Regions from separate parts of the Streptomyces sp. Inha503 genome, predicted to be linked through region 1. Evidence: riboswitches for the same ligand, from Rfam matches in the RefSeq annotation. Region 1 holds a riboswitch; the other holds the start of a gene.
The links. Region 1 has a riboswitch for glycine ahead of gcvP (aminomethyl-transferring glycine dehydrogenase). Riboswitches for the same ligand answer to the same signal wherever they lie in the genome.
Positions count from the first base shown of each region.

Region 2: another riboswitch for glycine. It lies ahead of gcvT (glycine cleavage system aminomethyltransferase GcvT); the one in region 1 lies ahead of gcvP (aminomethyl-transferring glycine dehydrogenase).

Region 1 covers NZ_CP178360.1:1,840,408-1,848,186, reverse strand. Annotated here, with positions in the region: gene ACJX2R_RS07645 (bifunctional nuclease family protein) at 1-362, shown strand, start outside; gene ACJX2R_RS07640 (MerR family transcriptional regulator) at 530-1,156, shown strand; gene ACJX2R_RS07635 (DNA polymerase IV) at 1,265-2,821, shown strand; gene ACJX2R_RS07630 (PRC-barrel domain-containing protein) at 2,797-3,114, opposite strand; glycine riboswitch at 3,261-3,358, shown strand; gene gcvP (aminomethyl-transferring glycine dehydrogenase) at 3,550-6,465, shown strand; gene ACJX2R_RS07620 (DUF5999 family protein) at 6,558-6,764, opposite strand; gene ACJX2R_RS07615 (hypothetical protein) at 7,028-7,615, opposite strand.
Region 2 covers NZ_CP178360.1:8,270,331-8,278,109, forward strand. Annotated here, with positions in the region: gene ACJX2R_RS35190 (L-serine ammonia-lyase) at 1-1,018, opposite strand, end outside; gene glyA (serine hydroxymethyltransferase) at 1,251-2,516, opposite strand; gene gcvH (glycine cleavage system protein GcvH) at 2,543-2,923, opposite strand; gene gcvT (glycine cleavage system aminomethyltransferase GcvT) at 3,054-4,181, opposite strand; glycine riboswitch at 4,352-4,462, opposite strand; gene ACJX2R_RS35210 (AAA family ATPase) at 4,632-5,351, shown strand; gene ACJX2R_RS35215 (enhanced serine sensitivity protein SseB) at 5,550-6,356, shown strand; gene ACJX2R_RS35220 (enhanced serine sensitivity protein SseB C-terminal domain-containing protein) at 6,468-7,271, shown strand; gene ACJX2R_RS35225 (ABC transporter permease) at 7,758-7,779, shown strand, end outside.

The DNA of each region.
Region 1 (7,779 bases):
GTGAGGCGACCGCGATCGCCTTCGCTCAGCAGGGCATGGCTCCGGCACGCCCGCTGACCCATGACCTTTTCAAAGACGTACTCGAAGCGGTCGGCCAGCAGCTCACGGAGGTCCGGATCACGGATCTGCGCGAGGGGGTCTTCTACGCGGAGCTGGTCTTCGCCAGCGGCGTGGAGGTCAGCGCCCGGCCGTCCGACGCCATAGCGCTCGCGCTGCGCACCGGAACGCCGATCTACGGCAGCGACGGCGTGCTGGACGACGCCGGTATCGCGATCCCGGACGAGCAGGAGGACGAGGTGGAGAAGTTCCGCGAGTTCCTCGACCAGATCTCGCCCGAGGACTTCGGAACCAGCAGCCAGTGAACCGTATGCCGGTCCTCGCTCGCGCATTCGAGTAGCCTTTCCCGGACGAGGGACACGGGAAACCACTCTTAGGGTGATTATCACTCGGCGTGCCGAGTGTGGCGATCGTTGACGCACCCCGGGTGACTGCCTACCTTCAAGATGGCAGGTCGAGGACGGAGGTCGGCGTGAGAAGCACCGGCGACGGCACGGCGGCCGGAGGTCCGTATGCGCTCCAGGGGAGCGCATCGGCCGATCCGGCATTGAAGGCTCGGGTCGCGGCACAGGCCGCACCGCCGCGTGAGCCCGCCGCGGGGGGGACGGAGCGGATCGGTTACCGCGGGCCCACCGCGTGTGCGGCCGCGGGCATCACCTACCGCCAGCTGGACTACTGGGCCCGTACCGGGCTGGTGGAGCCGAGCGTCCGGCCGGCGTACGGCTCGGGCAGCCAGCGGCTCTACAGCTTCCGGGACGTGGTCGTCCTCAAGATCGTGAAGCGGCTGCTGGACACCGGTGTGTCGCTCCAGAACATCCGGGCGGCGGTGACGCACCTGCGCGCCCGGGAACTCGACGACCTGGCCCAGATGACGCTCATGAGCGACGGCGCGACCGTCTACGAGTGCACCTCGCCCGATGAGGTCGTGGAGCTCCTCCAGGGCGGCCAGGGCGTCTTCGGGATCGCCGTGGGCGTCGTCTGGCGGGATGTGGAGAGCGCGCTGTCCCAGCTGCACGGCGAGCGGGTGGACACCGGCGAGACGCTGGTCCGGCCCAACCCGACGGACGAGCTCGCGGCGCGCCGCAACCGGGCGGGTTAGCGCCGCCCCACCGCCCGGCGCCCCGGTGGTGAACCGAGTGTCGCCCCCGCGCCCGCCCCCGGCCGTTGTGCCGCCCCATTGTCAGTGGTGTGCGGCAGCATCGGAGGTGTGAGGGGTGCGCCGACGATTCTCCATCTGGACATGGATGCCTTCTACGCCTCGGCGGAGCAGGCGGCCAAGCCCAGCCTGCGCGGAAAGCCGGTGATCGTAGGGGGTCTGGGGCCGCGTGGCGTGGTGGCCACGGCCTCCTATGAGGCCCGGGTGTTCGGGGTGCACTCCGCCATGGCGATGGCCCAGGCCCGCCGCCTGTGTCCGAACGCGGCGTTCCTCATCCCCCGCTTCGCCCTCTACCGCAAGGTGAGCGACGCGGTCATGGCACTGCTGCACACGCTGTCACCCCTGGTGGAGCCGCTGAGCCTGGACGAGGCGTTCGTCGATCTGGAGGCGGGTGGCACCGAGCCCACCGTGGAGGCGGCGCGCGCGGTGGCGGAGCGGCTGCGGGCCGACATCAAGGCGGTCACCGGGCTGACCGGATCGGTGGGGCTCGCCGGATCCAAGATGCTCGCCAAGATCGGTTCGGAGCAGGCCAAGCCGGACGGTCTGGTGGTCATCGAGCCCGGGACGGAGCGCGATCTGCTCGGACCGATGTCGGTGCGGACGCTCCCGGGCGTCGGCCCCGCCACGGCGGAGACGCTGCGCCGGGCCGGGATCCACACCGTGGCCGAGACGCGGGAGGCGGGCGAGGCGGAGCTGGTGCGGCAGCTGGGGCGGGCCCACGGCGCGTCGCTGTTCCTGATGGCCGAGGGCCGGGACGAGCGGCCCGTCGTCGCCGAGCGGGACGCCAAGTCCATCTCGGTCGAGGACACCTTCGACGTCGACCTCACCGACCGCACCCGGGTGCAGCTGGAGATCGCGCGGCTCGCCGACCGCTGTGTGGGGCGGCTGCGCGAGGCGGGCCGCTCGGGGCGGACGGTCGTGATCAAGGTGCGGCGGTACGACTTCTCCACGCTCACCCGTTCGGAGACCCTGCGCGGGCCGACCGACGACCCGGCGGTGGTGCGCGAGGCCGCGGCACGGCTGATCGACGGGGTGGACACCACGGCGGGTGTGCGGCTGCTGGGGGTCGGAGTCAGCGGTCTGGCGGACTACACGCAGGAGGATCTCTTCGCGCAGGCCGCGCAGGCCGCGCAGGCCGCCCAAGTCGCCCAAGCGGCTCAGACCGCTGAGGCCGCTGAGACCGCTCAGGCCGCTCAGGCCGCTCATGAGGCCGTGGGGGACGCCGGGCGCCCGCCGGGGCCCGAGAGACCGGAGTCCCTGGGGGAGGGCGCGGGAGAGGCTTCTGGGGACGCTGAGAAGCCGCGGCGCTGGCTACCGGGCTCGGATGTGCGGCACGCCGCGTACGGGGCGGGCTGGGTGCAGGGAAGCGGGGTGGGCCGGGTGACCGTGCGCTTCGAGGAGCCTTGGTCGCCACCGGGCAGGGTACGGACGTTCCCCGTGGACGACCCGGCGCTACAGCCCGCCGACCCGCTGCCGCTGCTGCGCCCGGACGCGGACGCGGAAGCGGACCCGGAGGAGGCAGAGGGCCGGGACGGGCAGGCCCCCGGGCCCGGTGGTGGGCCCGGCCCAGGACCGGGCCCGGGTCAGCCCGTGACGTCCAGGCCGTAGTGGTGGTAGAGCTGAAGCTCCTGCTCGGGGGAGAGGTGGCGGCCCACCCCGAAGTCCGGGGCGTCCTTGATCAGGGACCGGTCGTACGGCACCCGCAGGGTGTCGCCGACGACCTCGCTCGGTTCGAGCGGCACGAAGACGTCCCGGCTGAACAGCCCGGTGCGTACCGCCGCCCATTCGGGCTCGCCGGTCGCGTCGTCGAGGTAGACCTCGTCCACGGTGCCGATCTTGGCGCCCTCGCGGTCGAATGCCTTGCGGCCGATCAGGGTCCGCGGGTCGATATCGGTCTGCACGCTCTCTCCCACAGGTGGCAAACAGATGACAAGCAAGTGGCAAGTGCCCATTGCTACCTACAAAAAGCCACATCGCCGCACTCGGCCACTCGAGCGCCCGCGACCGTCCCCCGCGGCAGAACCGCTGGTACGCTGACTGTGGCTGCTGACCCCGTGCGGGAGAGTCCTCCGCCGACGCTGTCGGAGGCGCCGAAGGAGCAAACCCTCCCCGGAATCTCTCAGGCACACGTACCGTGCGGGTGAGGTCACTCTGGAAAGCAGGGTGGGCCACGGGCGAGCAGAGCTCCGGAACCCCTCCTCACCGACGGTGAAAACCGGTCAGGCGGTATGTGGGCCGGTGAAGCTCTCAGGTTGAGATGACAGAGGGGGAGGCCGTCCGGGCACCCGAGCCGCGGTGCCCCTCGTAGGTCGTCACAGACCAGGAGGCCCCCGCAGATGACCGCCAATCGCATCGCACTCTCCGACTTGGAATCCGGTACTCCGTTCGAGCGGCGTCACATCGGCCCGGATGGCGAGGCGCAGGCCAAGATGCTCGCCCAGGTCGGCTTCGGCTCGCTGGACGAGCTCACCGAGGCCGCCGTACCGGACGTCATCAAGAGCACCGAGGCGCTGGACGCCCTGCCGCCGGCCCGCAGCGAGCCGGAGGTCCTCGCCGAGCTGCGCGCGCTCGCCGACCGCAACCAGGTGCTGCCGTCGATGATCGGCCTCGGCTACTACGGCACCCACACCCCGCCGGTGATCCTGCGCAATGTGCTGGAGAACCCCGCCTGGTACACGGCGTACACGCCCTACCAGCCGGAGATCTCCCAGGGCCGGCTCGAGGCGCTGCTGAACTTCCAGACCGTCGTCGCCGATCTGACCGGGCTGCCCACGGCCGGTTCCTCGCTGCTGGACGAGGCCACCGCGGCCGCCGAGGCGATGGCGCTGTCGCGGCGCGTCGGCAAGGTCAAGGAGGGCGTCTTCCTGATCGACGCCGACTGTCTGCCGCAGACCATCGCGGTCATACGGACCCGCGCCGAGCCGACCGGGGTCGAGGTCGTCGTCGCCGACCTGGCCGAGGGCATCCCGGACGAGATCGCCGAGCGCGGGGTCTTCGGCGTGCTGTTGCAGTACCCGGGCGCCTCCGGTGTGGTGCGCGATCCGCGCCCGGTCATCGAGCGGGCCCATGAGCTCGGCGCCGTCGTCACCGTCGCCGCCGACCTCCTCGCGCTCACCCTGCTCACCTCGCCCGGCGAACTGGGCGCGGACATCGCGGTGGGCAGCAGCCAGCGGTTCGGCGTCCCGATGGGCTTCGGCGGACCGCACGCCGGTTTCATGGCGGTGCGCGACGCCTACGCCCGCAACCTCCCCGGCCGTCTGGTCGGGGTCTCGGTGGACGCCGACGGCGACAAGGCGTACCGGCTGGCGTTGCAGACCCGTGAGCAGCACATCCGCCGGGAGAAGGCCACCAGCAACATCTGCACCGCACAGGTGCTGCTGGCCGTGATGGCCGGGATGTACGCCGTCTACCACGGCCCGGACGGGCTCGCGGCGATCGCCCGCCGCACCCACCGCTACGCCTCCGTGCTCGCCGAGGGGCTGCGGTCCGGTGGTGTCGAGGTGGTGCACGGCGCGTTCTTCGACACCCTCACCGCGCGGGTGCCGGGCCGGGCCGCGGAGGTCGTGGCCGCGGCCCGCGAGGCCGGGGTCAACCTCCGGCTGACCGACGCCGACCACGTCGGCATCGCCTGCGACGAGACCACCGGCCGCGCGCAGCTCGCCGCCGTGTGGTCCGCCTTCGGGGTGGACGGCGGCAACGGCGACGCCTCCGGCATCCCCGGGGTCGAGGAGCTGGACGCCTCGGCGCCGGACGCGCTGCCCGCGGCCCTGCTGCGCCAGGACGGCTATCTGACCCATCCGGTCTTCCGCCAGCACCGCTCCGAGACCGCGATGCTGCGCTATCTGCGGCGCCTGGCCGACCGGGACTACGCCCTGGACCGGGGCATGATCCCGCTCGGCTCCTGCACCATGAAGCTCAACGCGACCACCGAGATGGAGCCGGTCACCTGGCCGGAGTTCGGCGCGCTGCACCCCTTCGCACCGGCCGAGCAGGCCCAGGGCTATCTGACCCTGATCCGTGAGCTGGAGGAGCGGCTGGCCGAGGTCACCGGCTATGACAAGGTCTCGCTACAGCCGAACGCCGGGTCCCAGGGGGAGCTCGCCGGGCTGCTGGCGGTGCGCGCCTACCACCGGGCCAACGGGGACACCCGGCGCACCGTCTGCCTGATCCCGTCCTCCGCGCACGGCACCAACGCCGCCAGCGCCGTGATGGCCGGTATGAAGGTCGTCGTGGTCAAGACCGGCCAGGACGGCGAGGTGGACACCGACGACCTGCGCGCCAAGATCGAGCAGTACGGCGACCAGCTGGCCGTGCTGATGGTCACCTACCCCTCCACCCACGGGGTGTTCGAGGCGCACATCACCGAGATCTGCGCGACCGTGCACGACGCGGGCGGCCAGGTCTACGTGGACGGCGCCAACCTCAACGCGCTGGTCGGGCTCGCCGAGCCGGGCCGGTTCGGTGGCGATGTCTCGCATCTGAACCTGCACAAGACCTTCTGCATCCCGCACGGCGGCGGCGGCCCCGGCGTCGGCCCGGTCGCGGTGCGCGAGCATCTGGCGCCCTACCTCCCCAACCACCCGCTTCAGCCCGCCGCCGGTCCGGCCACCGGCGTCGGCCCGGTCTCGGCCGCGCCGTGGGGCTCCGCGGGGATCCTGCCGATCTCGTGGGCGTACATCCGGCTGATGGGCGCCGAGGGGCTGCGCCGCGCGACCCAGGTCGCGGTGCTCGGCGCCAACTACGTCGCCAAGCGCCTCGAGCCGCACTACCCGGTGCTCTACACCGGCCCCGGCGGCCTGGTGGCGCATGAGTGCATCGTGGATCTGCGTCCGCTGACGAAGGCCACCGGCGTGACCGTGGACGACGTGGCCAAGCGCCTGATCGACTACGGCTTCCACGCGCCGACGATGTCGTTCCCGGTGGCCGGGACGCTGATGATCGAGCCGACCGAGAGCGAGGATCTGGCGGAGCTGGACCGGTTCTGCCAGGCGATGATCGCCATCCGGGCCGAGATCGAGAGGGTCGGCTCCGGCGAGTGGGCCAAGGAGGACAATCCGCTGCGGAACGCCCCGCATACGGCGGCGTCGCTGACCGCGGAGTGGGACCACCCGTACTCCCGGGAGGAGGCGGTCTTCCCCGCCGGGGTCTCGGCGGCCGACAAGTACTGGCCGCCGGTGCGGCGGATCGACGGGGCCTACGGGGACCGTAACCTCGTCTGCTCCTGCCCGCCGCTGGAGTCCTACGAGGGCTGAGGGGTCTTAAAGCCCCGCGATGCGTCAGTGGGGCCGGTTCGGCGGATGCGCCGGGCCGGCCCCTGATATGTACGTGTCGTCGACGGCGGAGGTCAGGCCGCGGTGACGACGTGCTCGGAACCCAGCGGTCGGCACGGTGCGATCACGCGCCCGTCCGGCAGCAGCTCACCGGTGTCCTCGAAGAGCAGGACGCCGTTGCACAGCAGGCTCCATCCCTGCTCCGGGTGGTGCGCCACGAGATGGGCGGCCTCCCGGTCGGCTGAGTCGGCTGACGGGCAGGGTGGTTGATGCTGGCACATGACAGGGTTCTTTCGCTGCGGAGTGGTGAAGGTCCTGCGGCTCGCTGCGGCGTTCATGGCCGCCCCCCGTGGTTGAGTCGGTCGATTGCTCCAGTGTTGCCCCGCGGCCTGGAATCCGCAGGGATTTCGCGGTACCGGTCTCGCTAGATAATGACGCATCACCCGTCCGGAGGGTTCATCGCGGCCGGACTGTTACGAGGATGCTGCGGAGCGCCCCGTGACCCGGCGGTCACGGGGCGCTCCCGATCTGATGAAGGCCCAGGTCAGGCGGGTGAGCCAAGCAAGGGGGCCCGGGTCAGCCGGTGGGTGAGGACGGGCAGCAGATCGGTTGCGCGGTGCGCCCGGTGCGCCGCGATTCCGGGCGGGGCCGGGGCGAGCGGCACCAGCAGGTCCCCGGCGCCGAGGCCGCCTTCGGCGCCGTCCGCGGTCAGGTCGCCGTGCAGCCAGAGCGTGACCATGTAGAGCTCCGGGATGGACAGCAGCCGCGGCTGGTACGCCGAGGACAGCGACTCGGCCTGGCTCAGGGCGAGTTCGGCCGAGCTGACGTAGGGGCCCTCGGAGAAGTGCGAGAAGGCCCAGCCGTCGGCGGTGAGCATCGCCTCGGCGGCGGCCACCGTACGGTCGCCGTCGCGGATCAGGAATCGCCAGCCGGTGAGCCGGGTGCGCGGTGGGCCGTCGGGGGCGGTGATGTCGTCCAGGACATGGACGGGGAGCGGGAGTTCGGGTTCGAAGGGGCCGGTGAGCGTGGAGAGCACGGGGGTGCGGGCCTCGCGGACGGCGGTGGGGGAATCAAGGGCCGTGAGGACGCTGCGCAGGGCGGGCGCGGGGGCCTGGGGCACATGCAGCGGCATGGTGGGTCGCCTCTCGCTTTGAAGACACGGTGAAGCGATAGCGGGCCGGGTTTGGGCGGCGCTGTCGGTGGAACACGGGTCAGAGGGGAGCCGGAACAGACCGTTCGGGCGTTATCTCTCTGCCTCGTTAGCCGAGTTTATACGACAAGTGTTCCCGTTGTGTT
Region 2 (7,779 bases), 6.4 Mb from region 1:
CGGAGATCGAGGCGTTCTCCTTGAAGAGCATGCCGATGGCGCCCGCGGCGAGGAGGAAGCGGATGACGCCCTCCTCGTCGGCGCCCGGGACGAAGCGGGTGTAGTAGTGCAGGACGGCGGGGATGATGCCCGCCGCGCCGTTGGTGGGGGCGGTGACCACGCGGCCGCCCGCCGCGTTCTCCTCGTTGACCGCCATGGCGTAGAGGGTGATCCACTCCATGGCACGGGCGCCCGGGTCGCCCTCGGAGCGCAGGGCGCGGGCGGCGGTGGCGGCGCGGCGGCGGACCTTGAGGCCGCCGGGCAGGATGCCCTCCTGAGACATGCCGCGGGCCACGCACGCCTCCATGACCTGCCAGATCTCCAGCAGCCCGGCCCGGATCTCCGGCTCCGTGCGCCACGCCTTCTCGTTCTCCAGCATCAGGGCCGAGATGGACAGGCCCGTCTCCTGGGAGCGCCGCAGCAGCTCGTCGCCGGTGCGGAAGGGGTGGGTGAGGACGGTGTCGTCGAGCTTGATGCGGTCCTCGCCGACCGCGTCCTCGTCCACCACGAAGCCGCCGCCGACCGAGTAGTACGTCTTCTCCAGCAGCGGATGGCCCTCGGCGTCGTACGCGCACAGCGTCATGCCGTTGGCGTGGTACGGCAGTGAGCGGCGGCGGTGCAGGATCAGCTGGGCCGAGTCGTCGAAGTCGATCTCGTGGCCGGGGCCGATCTCGGCGCCGAGCAGCCGCAGCCGCTTGGTGGTGCGGATGCGCTCCACCTCGCCGTCGGCCGTCTCGACGTCGACGGTGCGTGGGGAGTTGCCCTCCAGGCCCAGCAGCACGGCCTTCGGGGTGCCGTGGCCATGACCGGTGGCGCCCAGCGAGCCGAAGAGCTCGGCGCGGACGGACGCGGTGTGGGCCAGCAGACCCTCGTTCTTCAGCCGGCGGACGAACATCCGCGCGGCCCGCATCGGGCCGACGGTGTGCGAACTGGACGGGCCGATGCCGATCGAGAAGAGGTCGAATACGGAAATGGCCACCGGGTGACTCCTTCGTCTGCACGCCGGGGGAAGCGTGTGCCCGCCGGGGAAGCGCGCGGGCCGTGCGTGGGGTGGTGCGGGTCGGTGCGGGGTCGGTGCGGGGTCGGTGCGGGTGGTGTGTGGGGTGGTGCGGGTCGATGCGGGTGGTGCGTGCGGGTGGTGCGGTGGGGGCGCGCCTGGGCGGGCGCGCCCCCGGGTCCGCGTTACTCCGGGTTGCTCGGGTCGCTCCGGCTCACTTGGACAGATGCGCGTACAGCGGGTGCTTGTCGGCCAGGGCGCTGACCCGGGCCTTCAGCGCCTCCGCGTCGTACGACGGCTTCAGCGTCTCCGCGATCACGTCGGCGACCTCGCGGAAGTCCTCCGCGGTGAAGCCGCGCGTGGCCAGCGCCGGGGTGCCGATCCGCAGGCCCGAGGTGACCATCGGGGGCCGCGGGTCGTTCGGGATCGCGTTGCGGTTGACCGTGATGCCGACCTCGTGCAGCCGGTCCTCGGCCTGCCGCCCGTCCAGCTCGGAGTCGCGCAGATCGACCAGGACCAGATGGACATCGGTGCCGCCGGAGAGGACGGCGACGCCCACCTCCCGCACATCGTCCTGGGACAGGCGCTCGGCTAGGATCCTGGCGCCCTCCAGCGTGCGCTCCTGGCGCTCCTTGAACGCCGGGCTCGCCGCGACCTTGAAGGACACCGCCTTCGCCGCGATCACATGCTCCAGCGGACCGCCCTGCTGGCCCGGGAAGACCGCCGAGTTGATCTTCTTGGCCAGGTCGGCGGTGGAGAGAATCACGCCACCGCGCGGACCGCCCAGGGTCTTGTGCGTGGTGGTGGTCACCACATGGGCGTGCGGTACGGGCGAGGGGTGCAGCCCGGCCGCCACCAGACCCGCGAAGTGGGCCATGTCGACCATCAGGTACGCGCCGACCTCGTCCGCGATCCGGCGGAAGGCGGCGAAGTCCAGCTGGCGCGGGTACGCCGACCAGCCCGCGATCACCAGCTTGGGGCGGTGCTCCTTGGCCAGCCGCTCGACCTCGTCCATGTCGACCAGACCGGTCTCGGCGTCCACGTGGTAGGGCACCACGTTGTAGAGCTTGCCGGAGAAGTTGATCTTCATGCCGTGGGTCAGATGGCCGCCGTGCGCCAGGTTCAGCCCCAGGATGGTGTCGCCGGGGGAGAGCAGGGCGAACATCGCGGCCGCGTTGGCCTGGGCGCCCGAGTGCGGCTGGACGTTGGCGGCCTCGGCGCCGAAGAGCTCCTTGACCCGGTCGATGGCGATCTGCTCGACCACGTCGACGTGCTCACAGCCGCCGTAGTAGCGGCGGCCGGGGTAGCCCTCGGCGTACTTGTTGGTCAGGACCGAGCCCTGGGCCTCCATGACCGCCGACGGAGCGAAGTTCTCCGAGGCGATCATCTCCAGGGTGGACTGCTGGCGGTGGAGTTCGGCGTCGACAGCAGCGGCGACGTCCGGGTCGAGCTCGTGCAGGGAGCTGTTGAGAAGCGACATCGAGGGTCCCGATCGAATAAGGAGGGTCAGTTTTCGGCGAAGGCGGTGTACTCGTCGGCGGAGAGCAGGTCCTCCGGCTCGCTCGTCACCCTCACCTTGAACAGCCAGCCGCCCTCGAAGGGGGCGGAGTTCACCAGCGCCGGATCGTTCACCACGTCCTCGTTGATCTCGGTGACCTCACCGGAGACCGGCGAGTACAGATCGCTGACCGACTTGGTGGACTCCAGCTCACCGCAGGTGTCACCGGCGGAGACCGTGGAGCCGACGTCCGGGAGCTGGACATAGACGACGTCGCCGAGCGCGTTGGCCGCGAATTCGGTGATGCCGATCGTCGACACGCCGTCCTCGCCGGCGGCCGACAGCCACTCGTGCTCCTTGCTGTACCGCAGCTGCTGGGGGTTGCTCATGGTCCGATTCTCCTGGATACGGGGGAGTGCTTGGGAAACGGGTCTTAGCTGGTGGGATGCGGCGCTGAGGGATACGGCGCCGGGGGGACGCGATGGGCCGGGCCCACTCGGCGCCCGCGCTTGCGGAAGCTCAGCGCTCGCGCTTGTAGAAGGGGAGAGCCACGACCTCGTACGGCTCCCGAGTGCCCCGGATGTCCACGAAGACCCCCTCGGTGCCGGGCTTCGCGTACTCCACGTCCACGTACGCCATCGCGATCGGCCTGCCCAGCGTCGGCGAGGGCGCGCCCGAGGTGACCTGGCCGATCGATGAGCCGTCGGCGGCCACCACGGCGTATCCGGCGCGCGGCACCCGGCGGCCTGAAGCGATCAGGCCGACCAGGGTGCGCGGGGTGACGGTGTCCGCCTGGCGGGACGCGGCCTCCAGGGCCTCGCGGCCGACGAAGCCGCCCGGCTTGTCGAACTTCACCACGCGGCCGAGCCCCGCGTCGAAGGGGGTGGTGTCGGTGGTCAGCTCATGCCCGTACAGCGGCATGCCCGCCTCGAGGCGCAGGGTGTCCCGGCAGGAGAGCCCGCAGGGCACCAGGCCCACCGGGGCCCCCGCCTCGGTCAGCGCCTCCCACACCCGCTCGGCGTCGTCCGGCGCCAGGAACAGCTCGAAGCCGTCCTCACCCGTGTAGCCGGTGCGGGCGATCAGGGCGGGGGCGCCCGCGACGGTGCCCGGCAGCCCGGCGTAGTACTTCAGCCCGTCCAGGTCGGCGTCGGTCAGGCGCTTCAGGATCCCCGCGGACTCGGGCCCCTGGACGGCGAGCAGCGCGTAGGCGTCGCGGTCGTCCCTTACGGTCGCCTCGAAACCGCCGGCCCGCTCGGTCAGCGCGTCCAGCACCACCTGGGCGTTGGCGGCGTTGGCCACGACCAGGAACTCCTCGTCCCCGAGGCGGTAGACGATCAGGTCGTCCAGGATGCCGCCCTCGGCGTCGCAGATCATGGTGTAGCGGGCGCGGCCCACGGCGAGCGCGGACAGCCGGCCGACCAGCGCGTGGTCCAGGGCGTCCCCGGCCCGCGGACCGATGAGAGAGATCTCACCCATGTGGGAGAGGTCGAAGAGCCCGGCGCGGGTGCGTACCGCGGTGTGCTCGTCGCGCTCGCTGCCGTAGCGCAGCGGCATGTCCCAGCCGGCGAAGTCGGTCATGGTGGCGCCGAGCGCGCGGTGCCGCGCGTCCAGCGCGGTACGGCGTGGGGAAGGCGGGGCGTCGGTCACGATTCAGGCTCCAGAGGTCGGGGTCGCGCGACGGCGAGGACGGACGACAAGGACGCGTGCGTCCTCCCCATCTGTCATCGGAACCTGAGAGGTTCGCCGTGACGCCCGTAAGGGGCCCGGTTTGCACCTTGGGTGGAGCCGCGCCCGCGCGGCCCGCTTTTCAGATCTGCCTCGTCCGCGCGGTATCGGGGCCTGAGAGATTCAAGGGAGGACTTGCTCCTTCGGCGCCCTGGACACCCGGCACGGATGCCGATGACCAAGGACTCTCCCGCGCGGATTCAAGCGGCCGGTATGGAGTTGCGCGGACATCATCGCATGTATGGCCGAGAAGGGAAGCCCCGATCCGACCGGGCTCCGGCCGCCCGGCCAGGGGCAGCCTTGCCCGACATTACCTTTTCTTGACACTCTGCGGGTACGAGCAGCGTTGACCGACCTGGGAGGACGATCACGGTGCATGGGCAGGGAACGTACGCGACAACACAGAGGCTCCTGCCGGCGCGGCGTGGGCGCACCCCCTCCGGGTCGACGGCCCGCCCCGGCCGAAGAAGCGCGGTGCACGGGAGAAGCGCGGTGCACGATCTGCGCGCCGGGGCGGAGGGTGGTGACGGCGCGGGCCCGCGTGAGCTGCGGTTTCCGGCAGGGGACGTGCTGGTCGCCTCCGGGCTGCCGGGCAGCGGCAAGAGCACCCTGATCAACCGGACGGTGCCGCTCCTGGACGAGACGGGCGCGGTCGTGATCAGGGTGGACTCGCAGAACACCCGGGAGGCGTGGGAGCGCCGGCTGCCCGGCTGGCTGCCGTACGCGCTCTACCGCCCACTGGTCCGGTACGCCCACTACGCGGGGCTGCGCCGGGCGCTGCGCTCGGGCGTGAGCGTCGTGGTGCACGACTGCGGCGCGCTGCCGTGGGTCCGCCGCTGGCTGGCCCGGGACGTGCGGCGCCGGGGCCGGGGTCTCCACATGGTGCTGCTGGACGTGGGCGCCACGGAGGCGCTGGAGGGCCAGGCCGCCCGTGGCCGCGGGGTCTCCGCCTACGCCTTCGGGCGGCATCTGCGCGCGATGCGGCGGCTGATCACCGGGATGGAGGAGGGGCGGCCGCCGCGGGGGTGCGCGTCGGCGGTGCTGCTGGACCGGCGAGGCGCGAGCGCGCTGCGCTGCATCTCCTTCGAGTGATCACGTCTCTCCCTTGAGCGGTCGATGAGCGGTCGATGAGTGGCCGAAAATCGACCATCGGCATCACACAGCGTGATGAGGGCGGGTCCGGGCGAGGTGGGGAAGTGCTGTGGAGATCGCCGCCGACCCCTCCGGCCCCGGGCCGCCCAGCGGTTAGGGTGCTTCGGGCAGGTCGGACGAGATGGCGGTTGGACGAAGATGAGCTTCCCGGAGCAGTACGGAGTGGCCCCGGCGCACGGAGGATTCCCGGACGGCGGATATGCCGCGCATCCGGCGTTTCCCGGCAATGAGCTCGAAGAGGTGATGGCCGCCTCCGTCGACGTCCCCGGCGCCGGAGCGCGCATCGTCGAGACGCTCTCCCGCAGCCACCTCTGGATTCCGCTGCCCAACGGCGGGGGCCCTGGCAGCCCGAGCCTCGATCTGCCCACGATGGAGATCGACGGCGGCGCGTATGTCCCGGTGTTCAGCTCCGAGCAGCAGTTCCTCCAGCTCGTCGGCTCCCATATGTCCTTCACCGTCGCCCCGGCCGTGGAGTTCGCCCGCGGGCTGCCGCCCCAGCTCGGCATCGCGGTGAACCCCGGTGGCGCGGTGGTCGTACCGCTGCCTCCGCCCGCCGTCCGGGAGTTGTGCCGCGCCGGGCGTACCGAGCTCGACGGCCCGGCCAACGGTGGCCGGGTGCGGCTCTTCGAACCGGACTGGCAGGACGAGCCGGTGGACTTCCTGGCCGCCGCCGGGATCGAGTTCGCCAAGGGCACCGGGGTGCGGACCGCCCGGCGCGCCCTGGCCAGCGTCGAGGGCGACGAGCCCGCGCTCTTCGTCGGTGTGCAGCTCGACGAGCCCAGTCCCGAGGGGCAGGCGCGCGCGGTGGAGGCGCTGGGCCGCGCCCTCGGTTCGGTGCCGGTGCCGTGGAAGGTTCAGCTGGTGCTGCTGGACGTGGCGCAGGGCGATCCGGTGGCCGACTGGATGCTGGGACGGGTGCGGCCGTTCTACGACCGTGACCTCTGACTCACCCCTGGGTCCGCTGCCGCGGCCCGTAAGCTGGTTTGATGACCAGGAGGGGTGCGAGCACGCTCCCCGGTGAGGTGTGGGCAAGGCGATGAGAAGGGGCGGACCCAGGTGAGCGCGGGCGCGGATTGGGGGGCGGCGGCCGGCCAGGTTGAGCGAGCGTTGCAGCAGGTCGCTCCCGGCCGGTACGACGCCTACGAGGCGCTGTTGCACGCCATCGGCGAGGGCCAGGTCTGGATGTTGCTGTGGCACGGCGCGCCCGGTTCGCCCGACGCCCAGTACGGGAACATGGACGTGGACGGCCTCGGTTACGCCCCGTGTGTGACCTCCGCGCAGGAACTGGCCGCCAGTGGCTGGAACCGCGCGCATGAGGTGGTCGACGGACGCCTCATCGCCGACTCGCTCTACCGCGACCGCTACGGCCTCTGGCTCAACCCCCACGCCCGCGGCGGCGGAGTGGGCATCCCATGGCCGGATCTGCGCCGGATCGCGGGCGGTCTGGACCGGCTGCCCGCCGGGCCGCTGCGGCTGTCCGAGCCCGCCATCGACATCCCCCAGTTCTACGCCCTGTTGGGGCAGAACGCGCATCGCACCGCCGCGGTGCGGTCGCTGCGGCGCGTCTGGGTGCAGCCCGCGCTGGGCGCCCCGTATCTGGCCATCGGGCTGGATCTGTACGACACCGGTGCCGCGTCGGTGCAGTCGGTGCGGGTGATGATGGAGCAGTCGATCACCGCCGTGCCGGACGGGCTACCGGTCTCCACGGTCGCGCTCTCGGACGAGTACGACCCCGTCGCCATGTGGATGCGGGCCAACGCCAGGCCCTTCTTCGACCGTGACGCCTATGGTGCCACGTCCGCCGCGCCGCCGCCGCCGTCGTACGGCTACGGCTACCCGCCGCCGCGCCCCGCGTACTGAGCCCCCGAGCCCCGCGTACCGAGCCGCCGTGCCCCGCGTATTGAGCTCCCGTGCCCGGCGTACCGAGCTCACGCGCCCCGCGTGCCGAGCCGCCCCGTCCCACCTACTGAGCCACCGCGTCCCACCGCGGCGCACCTCGTACTGAGCCGCGCACCGATTGACGGGATTGCCCGACCGGCCTTCCACCCCTATCGGGCCGAACAGCCCATTACGGGCGTGATGTTACTGCTGCGTTCTCGTGTCGCGACCGTCCGTATAGCGGAGCGGTAGTCCTCACATCACGGTTAGGCATCCATTGCCCGGGAGTACTGGCGGGTGATCACAAACGCGTTGAAGACTCCCGCTCCAAGGGGTGCGGTTCCTGTGTACGACCCCTTCCGAGAAGGTTCCGTACCAGAACGCGACTTTCACCCAGGTTGTGAACGAAGCCGCCACAGCGGCGAGTCGTGGGCCGGTCACCACCGGTCGAGAGGGGTCTCCACCACGATGACGGCACCATTGCACGGCA